Regions from separate parts of the Micromonospora sp. M61 genome, predicted to be linked through region 1. Evidence: riboswitches for the same ligand, from Rfam matches in the RefSeq annotation. Region 1 holds a riboswitch; each other region holds the start of a gene.
What was found. Region 1 has a riboswitch for cobalamin ahead of cobN (cobaltochelatase subunit CobN). Riboswitches for the same ligand answer to the same signal wherever they lie in the genome.
Positions count from the first base shown of each region.

Region 2: another riboswitch for cobalamin. It lies ahead of KBX34_RS25205 (ribonucleoside-diphosphate reductase subunit alpha); the one in region 1 lies ahead of cobN (cobaltochelatase subunit CobN).
Region 3: another riboswitch for cobalamin. It lies ahead of KBX34_RS25175 (CbtB domain-containing protein); the one in region 1 lies ahead of cobN (cobaltochelatase subunit CobN).

Region 1 covers NZ_JAGPYA010000011.1:108,639-111,910, reverse strand. Annotated here, with positions in the region: gene KBX34_RS08975 (RNA polymerase sigma factor) at 1-74, opposite strand, end outside; gene KBX34_RS08970 (hypothetical protein) at 175-510, shown strand; gene KBX34_RS08965 (hypothetical protein) at 522-689, opposite strand; cobalamin riboswitch at 1,041-1,170, shown strand; gene KBX34_RS08960 (hypothetical protein) at 1,233-1,445, opposite strand; gene cobN (cobaltochelatase subunit CobN) at 1,506-3,272, shown strand, end outside.
Region 2 covers NZ_JAGPYA010000052.1:13,066-16,337, reverse strand. Annotated here, with positions in the region: gene KBX34_RS25205 (ribonucleoside-diphosphate reductase subunit alpha) at 1-1,238, opposite strand, end outside; cobalamin riboswitch at 1,430-1,647, opposite strand; gene KBX34_RS25200 (enolase C-terminal domain-like protein) at 2,018-3,272, shown strand, end outside.
Region 3 covers NZ_JAGPYA010000052.1:6,894-10,165, forward strand. Annotated here, with positions in the region: gene KBX34_RS25165 (histidine phosphatase family protein) at 1-559, opposite strand, end outside; gene KBX34_RS25170 (CbtA family protein) at 556-1,326, opposite strand; gene KBX34_RS25175 (CbtB domain-containing protein) at 1,317-1,520, opposite strand; cobalamin riboswitch at 1,555-1,712, opposite strand; gene KBX34_RS25180 (ABC transporter permease) at 2,358-3,272, shown strand, end outside.

The DNA of each region.
Region 1 (3,272 bases):
AGAGCGTCGTCGTCCAGGGGGAGGCCTCCGTTCGGATCACACTCATGACACCGCGTACGCCCCGGTGGTTCCACCCGTCTCTTTCGACGCGGGCCAGCTGTCTCCCATCCGGCGTGCAGCGTATTGCCAGGATTCGGTGCTGCACTGGAGGGGCGTCGAGGAGAGGAGCTGGTCATGAGCTGGTTCAACCGCCGGTCGCGGGGTGCCGAGGCGACCCCGACGAAGCTGGACCGGGAGGCGACCCGCGAGGATCTCGCGGCGCTGGAGGAGTTCGTCGCCAGCCGGCGGGGGGTGGAGTTCTACCTGGAGCCGGAGACCACCGCGACGGACACCACAGTGGTGGCGATCGCCCACGACGGCGAGTGGATCCGTCGTCGTACCGGCACGCCGCGGGCGGCGGGGTCCATCGCCCGCAAGCACGCGGTGCCGCTGTACGAGGCGGCGCGCACCGGCTACCCGGAACGGATGCGCACCTGGAGCCGGGCCCACCCGGAACGGCACGCCCGCTGAGGCTCGTCTGTTCAGGCGGCCTCGACGGCTGAGCGGGCCTGCTCAAGCGTCATCGACTCGGCGTCGATCATCACACTGCCGCGCTCGTCGGCCACGACGGCGACGCCGGCCTGGACCGCCTCCGGGTCCGGATCGCCTGGGCAGAACCAGACACGGCCGGCGAGGTGGTGGAATCGCATGGCGACGATGGTGATCGACTCCCGGGATTGATCGCGGACGCTGCTCCGGTGGTCGCCGATCCTAGGTGAGGGTGCCGCATGCCACCGCACCCTCGGACGATCGGCGCAGGCCAGGGTAGGTGCTACCTCCCTTTGCTCTGCTTACCTATCTGCACCAGACACGGAGCGTCACTGGTGCACATAGGTAAGCAGAGCAAAGGGCGTCGCGCATTGACCCGGGGCATTACGGCGTGCGGATTCGAGGTCGCACCAATCGGTGGAAACCGATGATTGGCACCCGCTTGACAGCGCCGGGGTCGGCGTTGACCGGCGGCGCGGCGGTGTGGCAGCATTCGCGGCCTGACGGCAGTGAAGGAAGTCGGTGCGATTCCGACGCGGTCCCGCCACTGTCACCGGGGAGCGATCCCCCCTCGTGAGTCACGGCCGTGTGTCTGCGGTTGGAAGGCCGGGGGAGAGCGTCGATCCGGAAGCCAGGATACTTCGGCCGTCGGGACGTACCCCAGGGCGTGGACACCCGAGGAGGACCCGATGGCGCACGGCGTCTCATTCATCGACGATCATCGTCATGACCCGCATCGCGGACGCCACACCGCACCCACGACCGGCCGGACCAGCATGCTCCGGGCCGGCCTCGTCGGCGTGCTCCAGGTCGCCCGCGTCGACCACCGGGCCCGCTGAGCTGAGCGCCCGGCGCTGACCGGCCCCGACGTCCGCGTCGGCGAGCCGGCCGCGCCGTCGTGCCGGCTGACGCCGCACCCACCCGCTTCGTCCAGGTCGCCTCCGTGGCGGCCAGGGCGTCACTCTCCGGAGCCTGCCGTGCGCATCCTGCTGCTCTCCACCGCCGACACCGATCTGCTGGCCGCCCGCGCCAGCGGCGCCGACTACCTGCTGGCCAACCCCGCCCGGGTCGCCGCCGACGAGGTGCCCGCCCTGCTCAACGGGGTCGACCTCGTCGTCGTACGCCTGCTCGGCGGCCGACAGGCCTGGCCGGACGGCCTCGCCGCGGTGCTCGCCACCGGCGTGCCGACGGTCGTGCTGGGCGGCGAGACGCTGCCCGACGCGGAGCTGATGGCCATCTCCACAGTGCCGTCCGGGGTCGTCACCCAGGCGCTGGCCTACCTGGTGGAGGGCGGCCCGGACAACCTCGCGCAGTTGGCCCGGTTCCTCTCCGACACGGTGCTGCTCACCGGCGAGGGGTTCGCCCCGCCCGCACCGACCCCGGCGTACGGCGTGCACGGCGAACACCCCGCCGACCCGGACCGGCCCACAGTGGGGATCGTCTTCTACCGGGCGCACGCGCTCGCCGGCAACACCGGTTTCGTCGACGTGCTCGCGGACGCGGTCCACAAAGCCGGCGGCAACCCGCTGCCGATCTTCTGCGGCTCGCTGCGGGGCCTGACCACGGGCGCGGGCCCGCTCGGGCTCTTCGCCCGCTGCGACGCGCTGCTGGTCACCGTGCTCGCGGCCGGCGGCGCGGTCGCCGCGGACGCGTCCGGGGGCGGCGACGAGGACGCCTGGGACGTGGGCGCCCTGGCCGCCCTGGACGTGCCGATCATCCAGGCGCTCTGCCTGACCAGCACCCGTGAGCAGTGGGCCGGCAGCGACGCCGGACTGTCCCCGTTGGACGCGGCGATGCAGGTGGCCATCCCCGAGTTCGACGGCCGGATCGTCAGCGTGCCGTTCTCGTTCAAGCGGATCGACGCCGACGGGCTCTCGGTCTATGCCGCCGACGCCGAGCGGGCCGCCCGGGTCGCCGGGATCGCCGTGCGCCACGCCCGGATACGGTACGTGCCCAACGCCGACAAGCGGGTCGCCGTCGTCCTCAGCTCGTACCCGACCAAGCACTCCCGGGTCGGCAACGCCGTCGGGCTGGACACCCCGGTCTCGGCGGTCCGCCTGTTCGCCGCACTAGCCGAGGCGGGTTACGACCTGGGTGACGCTCCACCGCCCGAGGACGGCGACGCGCTGATCCACGCGCTGATCGCCGCCGGCGGTCACGACGTGGAATGGCTCACCCCGGAGCAGTTGGCCGCCGCCGAGGCCCGGATACCGGGGCCGACGTACCGGCGCTGGTTCGACCAGGTCCCGACCGAGCTGCGCGAACGGATGCGGGAACACTGGGGTGAGCCGCCCGGCCAGCTCTACACCGAGAGCGGCGACATCGTGCTCGCCGGGCTGCGCTTCGGCAACGTGGTGCTGCTCATCCAGCCGCCCCGCGGCTTCGGGGAGAACCCGATCGCCATCTACCACGACCCGGACCTGCCGCCGAGTCACCACTATCTGGCCGCGTACCGCTGGCTGGCGGCCCCGGTCGCCGACGGCGGCTTCGGCGCGGACGCCGTGGTGCACCTGGGCAAACACGGCACCCTCGAATGGCTGCCCGGCAAGGGCCTCGGACTGGCCGCCGACTGCGCGCCCGACGCGGTCCTCGCCGACCTGCCGCTGGTCTACCCGTTCATCGTCAACGACCCCGGCGAGGGCACCCAGGCCAAGCGCCGGGCGCACGCCGTGGTGATCGACCACCTGGTGCCGCCAATGGCCCGCGCCGAGACCTACGGCGACCTGGCCAAACTGGAACAACTG
Region 2 (3,272 bases), on a different contig from region 1:
TCGGCGGTCTGGTTGCACAAGCGGTTGGCGGCGTCCTTGAAGGTCATCCACCCGTTGCCGGTCTGGGCCAGGGTCCGCATCATCTTCCCGTACAGCTCCCTGGCCGGGACCTGCCGCACGTAGCGGCCCTGCGCCTCGGCCTCGCGGTATGCGGCGTCGAACCGCTCACCCCACAGGTCGGGCAGCTCGGGCACCTCGTGCGGGTCGAACAGCGACCACATCTCGTCGGCCTCGACCCGGCGCATGAACTCGTCGGGGACCCAGTTGGCGAGGTTCAGGTTGTGGGTGCGTCGGGCGTCCTCGCCGGTGTTGTCGCGCAGTTGCAGGAACTCCTCGATGTCCGGGTGCCACGGCTCCAGGTAGACGCAGGCCGCGCCCTTGCGCCGGCCACCCTGGTTGACCGCGGCGACGCTCGCGTCCAGCGTGCGCAGCCACGGCACGATCCCGTTGGACTGCCCGTTGGTGCCGCGGATCAGCGCGCCCCGGGACCGGACCCGGGAGTACGCGATGCCGATGCCGCCGGCGAACTTGGACAGGTTGGCGACCTGGGCGTACCGCTGGTAGATCGAGTCCAATTCGTCGAGCGGGGAGTCGACCAGATAGCAGGAGGACATCTGGGTGTGCCGGGTGCCGGAGTTGAACAGGGTCGGCGAGCTGGGCAGGTAGGCCAGGCTGGACATCAGCCGGTAGAAGCCGGTCGCCTCGTCGGGCGTGGTGGACAGACCACAGGCCACCCGCAGCAGCCAGTACTGCGGGGTCTCCAGCACCAGCCTGCTGGTGGGGTGGCGCAGCAGGTACCGGTCGGCCACCGTACGCAGGCCGAAGTACTCGAATCGCCGGTCGCCGTCCGGATCGACGGCGGCGTCGAGCATCGTGGCGTGTGCGGCGACGAACGCGGCGGTGTCGTCTCCGATCAGGCCCTCGGCGTGGCCGACCCGGATCGCCGCGCTGAACGAGGTGATGCCCTGCCGACGCACCTCCTTGTCGACGTAACCGGCCAGCAGCCGGGCGGCGAGGCGCGAGTATTGCGGCTCCTCGCCGATCATCTCGGCCGCGGTCTGGATGGACAGCCGGTCCAGCTCTGCCGTCGTCGCGCCGTCGTACAGGCCGCTGATGGTGCGGGTGGCGACGCGCATCGGATCGACATCGGTCAGGTCGTCGGCCCACCGCTCGACCGCCCGGACGATCTTGTTCACGTCCACGGGTTCGGTGGCGCCGTTGCGCTTGCGGACCTGCATCGGCGTCCGCCGCACTGTCGCGTCGCCGCTGACGGGGACTACCTCGGTGACTGTCACCACTCGCTCCTCGGAGTTCGAGACCTGGTGGTCCGGACGCGAGGAGACAGACACCGACGGACGCCACGCCGGCACGGCGTGGGTCAGGTGGCGTCAGCCGTCCCACGCGGCCTCGGACCGCCGCCCACCCGGGTGCGGGTACGCGGCGCGCTGGCAGGTCTTCGGACTCGTGGGCACAACCGGGCTGGCCGGTCTCCTACTGGCCGTCGCTTCCCAGGCCGCTTGGTGGCCCAGTGCTGATGACGGCGGTCGTTCCCACTCACCGCTGCGGGACAGTCCCGGATTTCCACCGGGTTCCCTCTTGCCTCGACCGCACCGGATGAGCGGTCGAACCAGCTGCGCTCGACACCATATATAGGGATGCAGGCGTTGTCACACCCCACATGTCGGTCCCGGCGTGTCGCGGCCGGGCCGGTGACGGTGATCACCAGCCACACCGGGGCGGGTTCGTCCCGGCCGGCGAGGCGCGTCGATGGCAGCAGCAGCCGCAGGCGGTGCGACTGACGGCACGACGCGACCCACGGGCCGCCGACACCGGCAAAGATTTGATGTATCGCGCCAATGGGCACAGTGGATCAGGTTCGGACATTGACCAGGCTCGACGGCCCCGAGACGATGGATGTCCGTCCTTCAGGGTGGATCAAGGTCGTTGACGCGTCAGAACCGCCCTCCGTATACTCCGGGTGATCATCCGATCTTTTGCCTAGCCGGGCGAGGAGCGCATGCCGCAGATCACCGCCGTCACCGTCGAGGACGTCCGTTTTCCCACCTCACTGACCGCCGACGGGTCCGACGCCATGAACAAGGACGGCGACTACTCGGCGGCGTACGTCATCCTGCACACCGACGGTGTCGACAGCGTGGGCGTGCCGCTCGCGGGTCACGGGCTGACTTTCACCATCGGTCGAGGCAACGACATCGTCGCCGCCGCCGCGGTGCACCAGGCGCAGCTTCTGGTCGGCCTGGACGTGGCGACGATGGCCACGGACATGGGCGCGGTCTACCGACTCCTCACCTCCGACAGCCAACTGCGGTGGCTCGGGCCGGAGAAGGGCGTCGTCCACCTCTCCCTCGCCGCCGTGTTGAACGCCTCATGGGACCTGGTCGCCCGGCTCGCCGGGAAGCCGCTGTGGCGACTGCTCGTCGACATGTCCCCCGAGCAACTCGTCGACATCGCGGACCTGCGCTACCTGTCCGACGCGCTGACCCGGGACGAGGCACTGGCCATCCTGCGGGCCAAGGAGAGCACCAGGGCCGACCGCCTCGCCGAGCTCGACCGCACCGGCTACCCCGCCTACACCACCTCGGCCGGCTGGCTCGGCTACGGCGACGACAAGCTGCGCCGGCTCTGCCAGGAGGCGGTGGACGCCGGCTACGGGTACGTCAAGCTCAAGGTGGGCGCCAACCTCGACGACGACATCCGCCGCTGCGGCATCGCCCGGGAGATCCTCGGCCCGCACCGCAACCTGATGATCGACGCCAACCAGGTCTGGGACGTCGGTCAGGCCATCGAGTGGGTCAACGCCCTCGCCCAGTTCACACCCCTGTGGATCGAGGAGCCGACCAGTCCCGACGACATCCTGGGCCACGCGGCCATCCGCCGCGCTGTCGCTCCCATCGGCGTGGCCACCGGCGAGCACTGTCACAACCGGGTGATGTTCAAGCAGCTGTTCCAGGCCGGGGCCATCGACTTCTGCCAGCTGGACACCGGTCGGCTGGCCAGCATCAACGAGATCGTCGCCGTGCTGCTCCTCGCCGCGAAGTTCGACGTGCCGGTGTGCCCCCACGCCGGCGGAGTCGGGCTCTGCGAGATGGTCCAACACGTGTCGGTGCTCGACTACGTCGCGATCTCCGGGGATCTCACCGACCGGGTCACCGAGTTCGTCGACCACCTGCACGAGCACTTCACCGACCCGTGCGTCGTCCGGGACACCGGCTCGGGCAGCGGCTACGTCCTGCCCAGCCAGCCCGGCTACT
Region 3 (3,272 bases), on a different contig from region 1:
GCGTGCCCTGGCTGGTGAGCCGGACGATCGCCAACGGCTCCACGTCCAGCTGTCGGTACGTCGCCATCGGCAGCCCGAGGGCGTGCACGACCGCGACCCGGATCACCAGCGGGTGGGTGACCGCGATGACGCGCCGGCCTGCTCGGTGCTGCTCGTCCAGCCAACTGCCGACCCGATCCCGCACGGCCGCGACGGACTCACCGCGGTGCGGTGCCGACTTCGGTGCGGACAACCAGTCGTGTAGCGCCTGCGGATGCGTGCCGGCGATCTCCTCAAGCGACCGTCCGGACCAGTCGCCGTAGTCGCAGTCGGCCAACGCCGTCTCGATCGTCGGCAGCAGACCGAAGGCGGCGGCGGTCTGCCGGGCCGCCACCGCTGGGCTGCACAGGCAGGTGTCGTGCATGCCGAGGTGCCCACGCCGGTCCGGATCCGCGTGGGCCTGGGCGAGGGTGGCGCGCAGACCGCCCTCGTCCAGGCCGTCGTCGGGTCCGCCGAAGCGGGCCCGGCGCAGGGCGGCGGTGTGACCGTGGGCGACCAGCCGGAGGCTGGTGGCGGTCACGTGCTGGGCAGCGCGGCGGCGGCCCGCCGGTGTCTATCGTGGTGCATCAGGGCCGCGAACAGCAGGCCGATCCCGGTCCAGAGCACCACCTGGGTGCCGAGGGAGGCCAGTCGAAAGTTCCACAGCAGCGTCGCGGGGAAGTCGGTGGGGACCTCCTGGAACGACGGAAGCACCACGTAGGACGCGACGGTGACCAGCAGGAAACCGCCGACGGCCGCGGCGACGCGTTGCCACAGTGGCGCCTGCGCGCCGACTGACCGGTAGCCCAGCGAGCCCGCCCACACGGCCACCAGACCGAGCACCACCATCAGCAGGTAGGTGGCGGTGCGTTGGTTGATGGTGGCCGGGTCGCCGACCGCCGGCGGGTTCGCCGGGTACTTGAGGAACGGCACGATCACCGCGCCGAGCAGCGCCGCACCGGCCAGCAGCAGGCCGGAGCGCCCGTCGTCGTCGGTCCGTCGTCGACGGGCCAGCAGGACGTACGCCGTGGCCAGCAGACCGCCCATCGCGGCGCCGAACAGTGCGGTGGCCAGGAAGAGCCCGCCGCGCTGGCCGCTCCGGGTGACCACTGCCTCGTCGTGCTGGTGCCCGCCAGTGGCGGGTCCGGCGTGCGAGGCCGCCTCCTCGATAGCGATGGCGGCCTCGACGTGCGGTTCGCCGGCGACGTAGGCGAACGTCCCGGCGAGCAGGCCAGCGATCAGGCCGGCGAGCAGGCCGCGGACGAGGACGGCGAGGAACGGGGGAGCGGTGGTGGCGTTCAGTGGCACGGAACACCGAGCAGGTGCCGGCCGTCGTGCATGAGCTCGTGCAGGTACGTCCCGCTGCGCGACACCGCACCCTGGTCGAACGCGACGAGGTAGGCCAGCAGGGTGAGCGCGACGACGGTCGCCAGGACCGTCCACAGAAGACGCGTGGTGCCAGCGGGATTCACCAACGGCTGGCTGGACGTGGAGCTGGACATATGATCACGAACCTCCCCGGGGATGACGCGTCCCCATTGCAAGGCTGCGGACGACCGAGCGTCCTGGCTCGCGGGCCCCATTTTGAGGTGGGGGAAACCGCTCACAGTGGCGCGACCGCGCCGGAATCACACCGGCTTCCCTCGCGTCGCCGCAGATAGTGGGTCGACGGTATCGGTGCCGCCGCAGGCGGTCAACCCGGCCCCGCAGTGGGTGAGGCACCTGCGCCCGAGGACTCAGCGCCGCCCGATTCGTCAGATCAAAACCAGATCGGTGGCGGCGGGCATCGTCCGCCGCCACCGAACCCGACGTCACGGCGAAGCTCTCCGAGCCGGTGGCCGGGTGGACGGCGCGGTCTGGACGACTGTGGAACCGCGGCCCGCTGTCGAGCACGCGCTCGACAGCGATCGGCCCGGGCCGGCTGATTTTCGGCTCGGACCGGCCGGTGTGTCTGCTCGCCGCCTCATGCACCGGCTGAGTCGGAACGAGGCGAGCGCGGCGGGCGGCGAAGGCATAGCATGTTATCGATAACAATCGGATTGTGGTTCGTTGGCTCGCGGGGCGGCCATCGACAACAGATCATGCCGCTCTGGTCGGACGTCGGGCTCCGAAGGCTCGCGTACCGACGGCAAAACATGGTCGCAAGACCTTGGCAACACACGTACGTGCATGGCATGGTAACGCCTGATCAAGGGAAACATCCGACCTATCTCGATGGGTGGTGCGGGCCCCGAGTCCGTCTCTCCCTGCCGAGGAGGCTCGGCCGGTCACCGGTGCTCCGCTCGCCGACGGCTCTCCCGTCGCGTGCGGCGCCACGCTTGGGGAGGTCAGGGCCGACGATGAGCACCGTCGAGGCAACCACCGGCACGCAGCACGGCACGCCCAGCGACTGGTTCCGGGAACGGATCTCCCACGCCGTCTCCGAGCTGACCGCCGCCACCGCGCTCGTCGTGCTGTTCATCGTGTTGAGTTTCGCCAGTCCCTACTTCCTGACCGCGGACAACCTCTTCAACATCGGTGCGCAGACCGCGGTGATCGCCATCATCGCCACGGCGCAGACGATGGTCATCATCACGAAGGGCATCGACCTCTCCGTGGGATCGGTCGCCGCGCTCGCCGGCGTGGCGGGGGCGATGGTCGTACGCGACCTCGGCTTTCCACTCTGGGCGGCGACGGCGGTCGCGATCGGCGTCGGCGCACTGGCCGGGCTGCTCAACGGGCTGCTGGTGACCGTGGCCCGGATCCCACCGTTCATCGCGACGCTGGGAACGATGTCCGTCGGACGAGGGCTCGTCTTCATCATCACCGGGGCAGTCGGCGTCTACGGCCTGCCCCGATCCTTCCAACTGCTCGGCAACGGGGAGATCGTCGGCATTCCGTTCGCCGTGGTGATCACCGTTCTGGTCGCCGTCGGTGTCGCCTTCCTGCTCTCCCAGACCCGCTTCGGCCAGTACACGTACGCGATGGGCTCCAATCTGGAGGCCGCACGCCGGTCGGGCATCCGGGTCGGTCGGCACCTGACCGGCGTGTACGTGCTGGCGGGTGTGCTGGTCGGTCTGGGCGGCATGATCGCGGCCTCCCGGGTCAACTCCGGTCAGCCGAACTACGGGATCTCGCTGGAGCTCGACGTCATCGCCGCCGCGGTCATCGGCGGGGCCAGCCTCTTCGGAGGCCAGGGTCGGATCGTCGGGACCATCATCGGCGCGTTCCTCATCGCCCTGGTCCGCAACGGCGCCGTCCTGCTCGACATCAGC